4 regions of the Ornithinibacillus liuyingii genome follow, and region 1 is predicted to be linked to each of the others. Evidence: riboswitches for the same ligand, from Rfam matches in the RefSeq annotation. Region 1 holds a riboswitch; each other region holds the start of a gene.
The links. A riboswitch is a leader RNA that binds a small molecule or an ion and turns the genes downstream of it on or off. The one in region 1 is predicted to bind lysine.
Positions count from the first base shown of each region.

Region 2: another riboswitch for lysine. It lies ahead of nhaC (Na+/H+ antiporter NhaC); the one in region 1 lies ahead of ACSKT4_RS15875 (Na+/H+ antiporter NhaC family protein).
Region 3: another riboswitch for lysine. It lies ahead of ACSKT4_RS17335 (YfcC family protein); the one in region 1 lies ahead of ACSKT4_RS15875 (Na+/H+ antiporter NhaC family protein).
Region 4: another riboswitch for lysine. It lies ahead of ACSKT4_RS06275 (aspartate kinase); the one in region 1 lies ahead of ACSKT4_RS15875 (Na+/H+ antiporter NhaC family protein).

Region 1 covers NZ_JBPWOS010000012.1:76,096-79,314, forward strand. Annotated here, with positions in the region: gene yunB (sporulation protein YunB) at 1-743, shown strand, start outside; lysine riboswitch at 791-966, shown strand; gene ACSKT4_RS15875 (Na+/H+ antiporter NhaC family protein) at 1,104-2,639, shown strand; gene ACSKT4_RS15880 (hypothetical protein) at 2,870-3,022, opposite strand; gene ACSKT4_RS15885 (sodium-dependent transporter) at 3,219-3,219, shown strand, end outside.
Region 2 covers NZ_JBPWOS010000009.1:172,251-175,469, reverse strand. Annotated here, with positions in the region: gene ACSKT4_RS13645 (DUF2207 domain-containing protein) at 1-1,002, opposite strand, end outside; lysine riboswitch at 1,266-1,438, shown strand; gene nhaC (Na+/H+ antiporter NhaC) at 1,673-3,052, shown strand.
Region 3 covers NZ_JBPWOS010000015.1:7,955-11,173, forward strand. Annotated here, with positions in the region: gene ACSKT4_RS17325 (cytochrome d ubiquinol oxidase subunit II) at 1-570, shown strand, start outside; gene cydS (cytochrome bd oxidase small subunit CydS family protein) at 582-689, shown strand; lysine riboswitch at 908-1,085, shown strand; gene ACSKT4_RS17335 (YfcC family protein) at 1,278-2,678, shown strand; gene ACSKT4_RS17340 (M20 metallopeptidase family protein) at 2,974-3,219, shown strand, end outside.
Region 4 covers NZ_JBPWOS010000004.1:15,076-18,294, reverse strand. Annotated here, with positions in the region: gene ACSKT4_RS06275 (aspartate kinase) at 487-1,689, opposite strand; lysine riboswitch at 1,809-1,986, opposite strand; gene ACSKT4_RS06270 (AbgT family transporter) at 2,162-3,219, opposite strand, start outside.

The DNA.
Region 1 (3,219 bases):
CAACACCTCCATCGCGATATATATTAATGGTTTCATTTATATTAGTTATTGTGATAACGTATTTTAGCTTAGAATTTATTGATAAGAAGATAACCCCGACCATCATGGAAGTTGCAGAGACAAAAACAAGGGAATTTGCTACTAGAGGAATTAACTCAGCTGTAAAGTTTGCTGAAGAATATACGTTTGAAGATGTGGCTATAACAGAAAAAAATGAGGCTGGTTATATTTCGATAGTCGGTTGGGATTCCTCTGTTGTTAATAAGATCAATCGAGCTGCAACAGACCGTGTGGAAGAGTTTTTTCATAGTATGAATCGAGGAACTCCTCCCCAATATAGCGACCCTCTTGGAGAACCAGACGTGTATGGGAACACGGTGGAAGAACTAGTTGATCGTGATCCAACTGTTATCGAAATACCAATCGGCCAAGCAACTGGGAATTCTATTTTAGCTAATCTAGGTCCAAGGTTACCGGTTAACTTAGAGCTAGTAGGTAGTGTTGAGACAGAATTAATAGAGGAAAAAGAACAGTTAGGGATTAATAATGTCTTTGTTTCACTCTATGTTCAGGTAGAGGCAGATGTCCAAATTGTTATACCATTTACAACGGAAGTGACAAAAGTAAGTACTAGAATATTGATTGACAAAAACTTAGTAATGGGAGAAGTACCAGAATTTTTTGGAGGTACAAGTGGGAATCCATCTATCGCAGTTCCGAAAGAAGACTTGCAAGATGAATAAAATCATAGTATAGTATATTCATAATTTCATAATAAACCTTATCAGATCGGTGAGGTAGAGGTGCGAACAAGATGAGTAATCAATAGGAGAATGACAACGATGATTATTGATGAAAGGCTCGTTTGCCGAAGCGTAATAAGGGTCGAACTTATTATTGCTGGGGTGTCTTTGAATAAGAGGCACACTGTCATGCTGGAAATGGGCATGGAGAACTACAGATCGAAATGGAGGATAACGTATATGCATAAGCAATGATAGGTTATTTTCTATCATTGCTTTTTTGTGTAGAAAAAGAAATTTTGTCAAGCGTATCTCCATGGTCACACAGCACATACTAATTACATCAATGGAGGTAGTAATATGGAAGGAACAATTTATTCTCTTATTCCCGCAATTATCATGCTTGTTTTAGTTTTATTAACTAGAAAGGTACTAATATCATTAGGAGTAGGAATTGCAGTAGGAGCATTATTGATTCACGATTTTCATGTGTGGGGTAGTATAAAGGAAATCTGGAGTGCTTTTTATGGGATAGTCATCTCGGATGGAGCACTTAATACTGGTGGTCTTCAGTTAATAGGATTCTTACTCTTATTAGGAATGATGACTGCTTTACTACAAGCATCAGGAGGCAGTAGAGCCTTTGGTAATTGGATGATGGCTAGAATTAAGACACGAAGAGGCGCACAGCTTATGGCTCCGATTTTAGGTATTATTATATTTATCGATGATTATTTTAATGCCTTAGCTGTAGGACAGATTGCAAGACCTTTAACAGATAGACATAATATTTCTCGAGCAAAACTAGCATATTATATCGATTCAACTTCAGCACCCATCACAGTTATATCACCGATTTCTAGCTGGGGAGCTTATCTAATTGGTGTTGTTGGTGGATTAGTAGTGATGACAGGATTACAGCCATTAGAGGCTTTCATAAGAATGATTCCATATAATCTTTATGCAATTGGTGCATTATTACTTGTCTTTATAACGGCCTTCTTTAACTTAAATATTGGACCCATGAAAAAGCACGAAAATCATGCCATAACAACTGGTGAAGTTATTCCTAAAGGTAAAACTGTTCCAGGAGATTTAACGAATGCATTCAAGCCAAGTGAAAAGGGAAGTGTCTATCATTTATTAATTCCGATCATTGTTTTATTAGTTACGACGATAAGCTCCATGATAATAACTGGAGCAAGAGGAAGTGGTGATACGGTCACATTACTTTCTATTTTTGAGAATACGAATGTTAACTTCTCCTTATTTATTGGTGGAATTGCTGCAGTACTCGTTGCATGTCTATTATATCTAGGTCAGGGAAAACAAGAGGCGAAGACGGGGATTGTATTAGTCGAAGGGATTAAAGCAATGCTTCCAGCTATCTATATTCTATTATTAGCGTGGATGATTGGTTCGATTATTTCAACTTTAGAAACAGGTGAATTTCTAGCAACTGTAGCCGAAAATGCTAGTATTAGTCCTAGTATTTTACCAGTCATTTTCTTTGTTATTTCAGGTCTGATGGCGTTGTCCACTGGTACTTCTTGGGGAACATTCGGAATTATGCTGCCAATCGCCGCTAATGTCATGGCCATTGCAGATACGGAGTTAATTATCCCATCATTAGCTGCAGTGCTGGCTGGGGCAGTATTTGGAGATCATGTTTCACCAATATCGGATACAACGGTTCTTTCTTCAACTGGAGCAGGCGCTAATCATATTGATCACGTGATTACGCAACTACCATATGCATGTATTGTAGCGGTCGCTTCCATTATCGGTTATATCTTAATTGGGGTAACAGGTAGTCTTTTAGTAGGACTATTAGCTACGATTGTTATCATTATTCTAATAGGATTAATCGTTCATACACTTAATAAGAAGCAGTAATTATAATGTAATCGAGAAATAATCTAGAGTTTAACACTATCTTTTATAATGACACATAATCCTGGGACATAACGAAAAGAATTAAATGTAAAACCGAATGATACGCGATACTAGCTCCGGAAATATACGTAGACTCCTGCGGCAGGATAGGGCAAGGTTGAGACCTCTAAAGAAGTAGCACGAGGAGGCTAAGGCAGCCGCCCGGCGGCAAGGTAGACGCTGTGATGTTTCTATCGAGCAGATGTCGCCCCTGTACTGGAAGCAACCGCAAGTATATTTCTGGAGCGGGGTCCTTGCTCATCATTCGGTTTTTCCTTTAAGATAAATTCTTTGTCCCGGCCTCTTGTAGTGTTATTTACGGTAGAGTTAAACTCTTTTTTCATCCATAAATTCCCAAATTTTCAATAAACAAAAAATTTAAAAAATACTTTGACATAAGTAAAAAGTACCGTTATAATACAGACAAGTTCAGTAATTTCAGAAAACTAACACAACTGAAATGATAAGAATAGCTATTCACCTGACTTATTAACACTTTACATAGTGTAATGAGAAAAAATAACATGAGGAGGTCTTTGAA
Region 2 (3,219 bases), on a different contig from region 1:
ATGGTCATACTCGGTATAACGATCGACTAACAAGAACGTTTCTTGATTTTTTGTTCGCACATAACCTTTCCGAACTAATTCTAATAAAGATGACGTTAGTAACTGGTCTTTCGGTGTGAATGAATTAGTATAATAGATTGTTGCTGGTATGCTCATGTTAAGCTTAGGTATCGTTAACTCCTCTTTTATACGGCGTTGCACATCATGTTTTAGCTCCATTTTTTGCCGTATGCTGACGAAGAGCAATAGAACAAGAAATAGTCCAAAGCCACCAACTATATAAGGAGCGATACGATTTAACCATGCTTTCCTATCCTGGAACGCGGCTAGCTTAGCTTCATTATCTGCTATTTGTTCCAGAATCGAATCTTTCATCATTTTTTCACTGGTTAATGGAGCAGCACCAAAAAGTGTCTCATCATATACTACTTGAATGTCCCCATTCTTCCCATCTTCCACATAACCTAATGAAAATACGGCACCACCATCCGCTGTTACTTCTGCTGTATCATATGCTTCATCATAACCATAAGCCGTAACCTGAACCGCCCTAGCAGGTGGATGTACATAAATCGTCATGTTCTCATATACCGATTCATTACTACTATCAAAAAATGGCCAGTAGAACTGGGCAACATCCTGATACACCTCTACCCCATTCATAATCGTATAACCGAGTTCTATCGTTACCGTTTCTTCATTACCTTTTCGATAGATTTTATATTCGCTATCCTCTTTTTCTACCTTCAATGGCGATCCAGCTTCACTTGCTACAAAATCTTCAATAGCGGTACCTTTCTTCGGAATTATCGTGCGAGTAATACCATTAAATTCACCTTCAAAATCATACGTGAACCTTTCTTTTACCGCAACATCCCCGCTTTCCATTAAATAGGCATCTATCTGAACATCCTTAATAACATAATCCACTTCGGCAAATGCTGGCTCTACAAAAATGAAAAAGGTAAATAGGAAAATGATCGTAACGATCAGTTTTTTCATAAAAAGCAACTCCTTTAGTTTATATACGGATGTTGGATGGATTTGGTTTCAGGTATGTTAGATAGAGGTGTACATCTAATTGCAATTATACGAATTGAATTGGAGTTGTAAAACAAGCCCTACCAGCTACCAATATAGTAGAATGCTAACATACTCCTGCTTGCATACAATCCAATACCCTGATGATTCCAAATACTTGCAAACATACCAAATTATCTAGTATAGTATAATTTGTTGAAAAATTTAATAATACCTTACCAGGTCGGTGAGGTAGAGGCGCGAACATTATGAGTAATCAATCGGAGTATGACATCGATGATGATTGTGGAAAGGAATGCTCGCCGAAGCGTAATAAGGGTCAATCTTATTATTGCTGGGATGTCTTTGAATAAGAGGCATACTGTCATGCAGGTCTGCATGGAGAACTACTGATCGAATGGAAGATGCCATATTGGAAACAATGATAGGTTATTTTCTATCATTGTTTTTTTGTGTCTTTTTTTCTATCTCCATTTTTAAGACAGGCTACTTTTTAGGCATTGGAGGTAAGGTAAATGAATAAACTAGCTCAACGAGAATAGTCGACAAAAGCGCACTTGATTTACTGTGCGAATTATAAAAGGCTACATACATCGTTACAAAGCAAGTTCATAAAAAAGGAGAAAAAACTATGAAACTATCAACTTGGAAAGCGATTCTACTGCTTGTGTTATCATTTACTGTCGTTTTAGGCGGCATCATATATCTTGGAACCCCTACCACTATTACACTCATTACAGCTGGGGTAGTCGTGATCACCTTATCACTTATCTGGGGAATATCCTGGGAAAAGATAGAAGAAGACTTAATTGAAACAATTAAATCGATGCTTCCAGCTATTTTGATTTTGCTAGCTGTTGGGATGCTAATCGGTGCTTGGATGCTGTCTGGAACCATTCCATTAATTGTCTATTATGGCTTGGTAAGCATTGACCCGTCCTTTTTCTTAATTATTACTGCACTTGTCTGTTCGTTTATGTCTATTATGGCAGGAACTTCCTGGGGAACCATTGGTACAGTAGGGGTTGCCTTAATGGGTGTGTCGCTTGGACTTGGTATTCCCGTACATTACACGGCTGGAGCTATTGTCGTTGGGGCTTTCTTTGGAGATAAACTCTCTCCCTTATCTGACACCACGATTATGGCACCAACCATGGCTGGGGTGAAGCTTGTTGACCATATTAAACATATGCTCTGGACAACGATTCCAGGTTATCTTATCTCATTAGTCCTTTATTTGATTCTAGGCTACCAATTCGGTGGGCAAATCGAGAATAGTGAGAATGTGAATTTGATTCTATCCACGTTGAGCAAGAATTTTAATCTCAACCCGATATTAATTATTCCACCACTACTTGTCTTACTCTTAATTTATTTTAAAAAGCCAACACTTCCTGTATTCGGTGTAGGTATTATTGCTGGTTGTGTATTGGCGGTTATTTTCCAAGGAAGAGATGTTTTGGAAGTGTTTTCAGCATTAAATAATGGGTATTCTCAAGCAACAAACATACCAATCGTGGATGAGATTGTACAACGAGGCGGAATGTCGAGTATGTTGGGTACCGTTGCTTTGCTTATTAGTGCTGCGGTATTTGGATCCCCATTAAAATCAGCCGGAGTGGTTCAAATTCTACTAGACAAAATTGTCGCATTAGCTAAAAGTGGTAAGGCTATGATGAGCTCTAGTTTAGCTCTACACGGTATTCTATTCACCATTACAGGAAGTTACTATGTGACATATGCTGTCATCGGTCCAATTATTAGTCCACTATATGACAAATTTGGTCTACATCGTAAAAACTGGTCTCGTACGATGGAGGATACCGGAACCGCTCTAGCCCCACTCATTCCGTGGGGCGTTACAGGAGCATTTGTAGCGGAAACACTACAAGTATCAACTGGAGAATTCTTCCTTTATGCTCCGATGACTTATCTTGGAATAATCTTTGCTTTGATTTATATCTTTAGTGGAATTGGCATTACGAAGGTGCAAGGGAATAAGGGGGAATAGTAACCTAGTGAAGAACAGTGATTAGTGGTTTATCACGTTAAAGTGGCGAGGGATTGTTCCTCCCTTTATATAAAATTGGAATTAAAACGATTTGTCTCAACCACACTAAAATTATACCGTAAAACTCATCATCACCGGATAAATCCCATTCAATTCCAAAGGTAATA
Region 3 (3,219 bases), on a different contig from region 1:
GATTATTGGGCATTGTTTAGTAGTCCGCTGACCTGGAGTATTGTGGTGTTAAGTGTTTCCGCGGTACTTTATATCTCTGCCGTATTCCTTACCTGGTATGCGAATAAAGCTAATGACAAACCCGCAACCGCTTTACTCCGTCGCTATGCATTAATCTGGGCATTGCCAACCATTATTACTGCTGGTGGAATTATTTATGAGCTTAGATTTCATAATCCAGAGCATTATGAGCGTCTCCTGGGGTTGGGGTGGATGTTTTTGATTTCAGGAGTATTATTTGTGGGAACAGTGTGGCTTGTTTGGAGACGGAAGAATTATGGAGTAGCGTTTGTTCTCCTCTTTGGGCAGTTTGCATTTGCCTTCTATGGGTATGGTATTTCACATTATCCGTATTTGTTGTATCCACATTTAACACTATACGACAGTTTTACGAATGAAGCTATGGCGATTGCGCTCATTATAGCATTTATTGCTGGGCTGGCTTTGTTGATTCCATCACTATATTTAATACTTCGGCTCTTCTTGTTTAATAAGGAGTATGTCAGTGGAAAATCAAAACAGGAACATTGAGGTGACTTTGCATGGATTTTTTTCTAATCTTTATTGCGCCATTTCTTGTGCTCCTTACAGGGATTGTGGTGGCGTTTTGGTGGGTGCTTCGGGATGAGGGAGTCCATAGAGGAAAGTAATAAAAAAGATGGCACTAGAAAAGTTTGGGTAGGAATAGATAGAATACCTTGAGGACAAATAATGCACCCAAATTATAAGTGAAATGTTGACAACTAGCTAGTATGTGTAAGCGAATGGGATTCCAAATCTAGTTAAATTTCATGAGTAAGCTTGACAAATCACTTTATTCTGGTAATATAGTGAACTATATTTCAATTTCATATTGAACCTTGTCATTCGATGAGGTAGAGGTGCGGGTAATAAGAGTAAGCAATCGGAGTATGACATCGATGAGGATTGCCTGAAAGGATTATTTGCCGAAGCGTAATGAAGGTCAAATTCATTATTGCTGGTGTGTCTTCTGAATAAGAAGCATACTGTCATGCAATTTTAGTGCATGGAGAACTACTGATCAGGATGGAGGATAACGTATTGTGTAAAGACAATGGTAGGTTATTTTCCTATTCGTTGTCTTTTTTGTTTAGTCTTGTTCGTTTGCTTTACCCCAGCTAGCGGAACGTTACTCATAACAAAAAGACCTCAATCATACCTCTCTCAAGTTTTCTATGCACACCCAAAAACGTTATTTATAGAAAGGGATGTGCATCATGAGCAAAAACTCACCAAAAACACGGAAAAAATTTGAATTTCCACATAGCTTTATTATTTTATTTGGCTTAATGATTATTACAGCTATTACGACCTACTTAATTCCAGCAGGACAATATGAGCGTGTAGTAGATGAAAACGGTCGTACGATTGTAGCTGACGGAACCTATCAAACAATTGAATCTACCCCAACAGGCTTTATGCAGTTATTTGAATCGTTGCATCTGGGAATGGTTGATGCAGCGGAGATTATATTCTTTATCTTTATCGTTGGTGGTTCCTTTGGAATATTAGCTGCAACGAAATCAATTGAAGCAGCATTTGGTTCCCTTACGAAAAAACTAAATGGGAAAGAAATCTTCTTGATCCCGGTTATTATGCTATTCTTAGCGATTTGCGGTGGTTCTTGGGGAATGGCGGAAGAAGTTATTCCATTTATTTTAATTGCGGTACCACTTGCATTACGTATGGGATTTGACTCGATGACAGGTACAGCAATGATATTAGTTGGGGTATATGCTGGGTTTGGATCAGCGTTTATGAATCCATTTACTGTAGGAGTTGCCCAAGGAATTGCAGGCTTACCTACATTCTCTGGAATGGGAGTCCGTATTGTTTTCTGGCTTATCTTTGTTGCAGTAGCTATTGCTTATGTGATGATTTATGCAAGAAAAGTAAGAAAGGATCCGACTATCAGTTTAATGTATGAAGAAGATAAGAAACGTGATATTAGCCTTGATGACCAAAGCAGTCAAGGACTAACAAAGCGCCAGGTAGCAATTTTAGTTGTTCTTGCGCTGACACTAGTTGGACTTGCTGTAGGGGTTATTACACAAGGCTGGTATATTACTGAAATCGCAGCATTATTTGTCATCATGGGGATTGTTGTAGGGATTATTGCTAGATTTAGAATGAATGAGATTGCTAATGCCTTTGTAAAAGGCTGTGAAGAAATGGTACAAGGGGCATTAATTGTTGGCTTCGCATATGGTATTTTAAGAATCCTACAAGATTCTAATACAATTGATACCATTCTTTATTTTGTTTCTAATCTAGTTGCAGACTTACCTACAGCACTTGCAGCAATTGGTATGTTCATCGTACAAAGTCTATTAAACTTTATTGTTCCTTCTGGAAGTGGACAGGCAGCAATCAGCATGCCAATTATGGCTCCACTTAGTGATTTATTAGGGGTTAGTCGCCAAACTGCAGTACTTGCGTTCCAATATGGTGATGGAATTTCGAACGTCTTCACACCGACAGCTGGTGTTTTAATGGCTTCATTAGCTCTTGCGAAAATTCCTTGGATTAAATGGTTGAAATGGATTCTACCATTAGTATTAATTCAATATGCTCTAGGGGCAATATTTGTAACGGTGGCTCATTTATTTATATGGTAGGTGGATTTTTAAGGTTACCAAGTAATGGGTGATATGTCCGTGGGAGATAGAACTTACATGGACATATTGGAAAATAGTGACAAGGAAGTATTGTTAGTACATCAGTGACTCGTGATGGGTTGGAATAAAGGCTTTGTTCAATGAATCAACCATTGTCTTACCCTATAATTCCTTTTCATTTATCATGCACTTTTAAGGGATAGAGAGAAATAGCGCAGAATTCTACCAAAAAGGGTATAATATATAAAACATATTTATAAACGAGTTAACCAGTAAGACATCGGAGGAATAGAATATGCTAGAATCAATATTTACCAGATTAGAAGAAATTTATCCAGAGTTAGTTAAGCTTCGTCGTGATTTTCATATGTATCCAGAGCTTTCCCATCAGGAAGTGAATACGCCTAAAAAGATAGCGACATATTTAGAAGGTCTAGGAATCGAAGTGAGAACAGAGGTCGGTGGAAGAGGTGTCGTTGGGACGTTAAAGGGTGGTAAACCTGGTAAAACGATTGCGTTACGTGCGGATTTTGACGCCTTA
Region 4 (3,219 bases), on a different contig from region 1:
AGTTTTTTTGACAAAAACCAACAAAATATATACCAAATTTCAGTCAAAAAATTGGTAACTTTCCCAACCCCTATTTATTTGAGAGTGGACTACACCCAAATTCACAACTTAACTTTATAAAGATCAAACAAATGATTTAGAATTATCCATACCACCAATTATTTCGTACAATAATCTTCAAAGACATTCTCTAAGACAAAAAAAGTATAACAACAAGTATAGAATTTCCTCTTTAGTAACTATCTTCAGTTGTACATTTAAGGTACAACCTGCTTTTCTCCAACATTTAACATATAGTTTTTTTATTAAGTTAATGGAGATAGCCATTTTAGGTTATAATCCCGCAATGGAAAAATTATACAATTGTTCAAATGTTATATTCGCTTCTGCTAAGAAGTAGCTTATTTGTAAGGTTAGATCAACAAATTTTAGGTAAGCAGTTGTTTTCACAACCACTTACCCTAATCATTAAATGTATACAGAAACTTATAGTTCAAAGCTTTTGCACAAGAGTTGTACTGCTTTTTCCCCATTTTCGATATCTACAACATAAGAAATGCTGATTTCAGATGTCGTAACCTGATAAAATGGAATATCGGATTCAATTAATGTACGAAAGACTTTGGAGGCAACCCCCGTCATGTCACGCATTCCTGAACCAATAACGGATACTTTAGCAAATTGGTTTTCTATTTTGAAATAGAGTTCAGGATAGTCTTCTTTTAGATGGGAGAAGATTTTCTGGATTTGATATTCTTCCGTGTCCTTCATCGTAAAAGATAATTGTAATCCTTCATTGTTCGTGATCTGTGAGATCATATCGACATTAACTTCCTCTTGCTCCAAATGGATGAATACTCTATCAAGTAGGTGTATATCATTTTCAGGATAGTTCAATGTCACATGAATCATATCCTGATCAATCGCAACACCTGTGACCGCTTTTTTCTCTATCATTTCTACCGTTGACATAACCCAAGTTCCTTTCTCATCTGATAGTGTTTTACCTAAATAAATAGGAATATTGAAATTCTTTGCTATTTCTACGCTTCGGGATACGAGAACACCTGAACCAAGCGCACTCATCTCCATCATTTCCTCATATGAAACTACTTGTAGCCGTTTAGCATTAGGATAGATTCGCGGGTCGGTACTATAGACCCCTGCCACATCTGTATAAATTTCGCATGGGCATTGAATTGCTGCTGCAAGTGCTACAGCTGTCGTATCAGATCCTCCACGGCCAAGTGTAGTAATTTCATTGTCCGTATTAAATCCTTGGAAACCAGCGACGATAAGAACATCATATGTTTCAAAGAGTTGTTCAAAAAGCTTTGTATTAATTTTTGAAATCTTGCTCTTTAAATGATGGCCAACTGTTTCGATACCAGCTTGGTAACCTGTAAGAGGCTTAGATTTTACCGCTAGATCATTTAAAATAATAGATAGATAGGAGATGGTCTGCTGCTCACCGGTTGTTAGGAGGACAGCCAAATCCTGTTCGTTAGGTGATTGGGTAATCGTACTCACCTGTTCCAATAGTTCATCAGTTGTTTTCCCCATTGCACTAACGACTACTACTAGCTGTTCTCCCTGTCTCACGCGGTCCTTCAAGTAGCCTGCTATACCTTTAATTTTCTCCAGACTACTAACACTCGTACCGCCAAATTTAAGTACATTTCGTTTCATAATCTTCCTTCTTTCTACGGATGCTGCTACCTCTAAGATGGGTCAGAAATTGGGCATAGTATTATCCCAACAAAAAAACAAGCCGAGTATTCCGACTTGTTTCATGATCTGTCCTATGTACAAGTGGAAGCACTCCATTATTCAAAGAATAATGACAGACTGCATACTCTTAATATACAATCCAACAGAGACCTGTCTGCAAACAGAACTCTATTTCGGCAAAGGCCCCTTTCGCTTACTACAATTTGCAGATTTACATAGTAAGTTACTGATGACATTCGCACCTCATCCAATTAGTATTCAATTAATATTGTAAGTATATGAAAATTTCGCCGAATTGTAAACCAATAGCTTAAAAGTTTATCAAACTATTTTTAGATAATAGCCTATTTCTCAATATCCCTTCCTTTTCCATAGAGTTTTGTTACTAGAAAAGCATTGCCTCCTCTGAAGCAATGCTTTTCTAAAATTATTAAGGATGATATTCTAATGGTCCACCTGGTCCAAGTGGTAGTCCTAACAGCATCCAGACAATAAGCATAATCATCCAACTAAATAGGAAGAATATAGAATATGGAACCATTGTGGAAATTAACGTACCAATACCCATTTTTTTATCATATTTCTGTGCAAATGCGATAATTATTGCAAAATAAGTCATCAATGGTGAAATGATATTCGTAGAAGAGTCTGCAATACGATATGCCATTTGTGTTAGCTCTGGTGAATACCCAAGCTGCATCATAATTGGTACAAAGACCGGTGCCATCATCGCCCATTTTGCAGAAGCACTTCCGATAAACAAATTAATAAATGCGGTAATCAAAATAAATAGAATAAGTAACGGAATACCAGTTAAATTAACACTCCCTAGAAAATCCGCACCATAAACACCTATAACTAGTCCGATATTTGTTTCATTAAAGTATGCTACAAACTGTCCCGCTGTAAATGCCAAAACAATAAATGTTCCCATAGATGCCATGGTATCTGACATTTGGCTAGCAACATCCTTATCGCTTCGAATGGATTTGGTAACAATTCCATATGTTATACCAGGAATAAAAAATAGTATAGCAATAATTGGTACTAATGAACTCATAAATGGCGATCGAATTATTTGTTCCATTGCATCGCCCTCTAAACCGCGCATCGGTGCGTTTGGTGGAACTACAAGCAACATCGCAAGTACGATACCGATTACCACTGTAATACTAGCCCAGATTAGACCTTTTTTCTCAATTGCTTGAAGACCTTCCAATTCTTCTTTTTGATCACCTTTATAGGCGCCAAGTCGTGGTTCTACAATTCGTTCTGTAACCCACGCACCGACAAATGTTAATACGAATACCGAAACAGAAATAAACAACCAGTTCATTGCTATGTTCATTGTCTCTGCATATGCTGGGTCAATTATTGCAGCTGCTGCAATCGTCAGCTCCCCTAACATCGCATCCGTACCAGATAATAATAGGTTAGCACTAAATCCTCCAGAAACACCAGCAAATGCTGCCGCCAGACCAGCTAGTG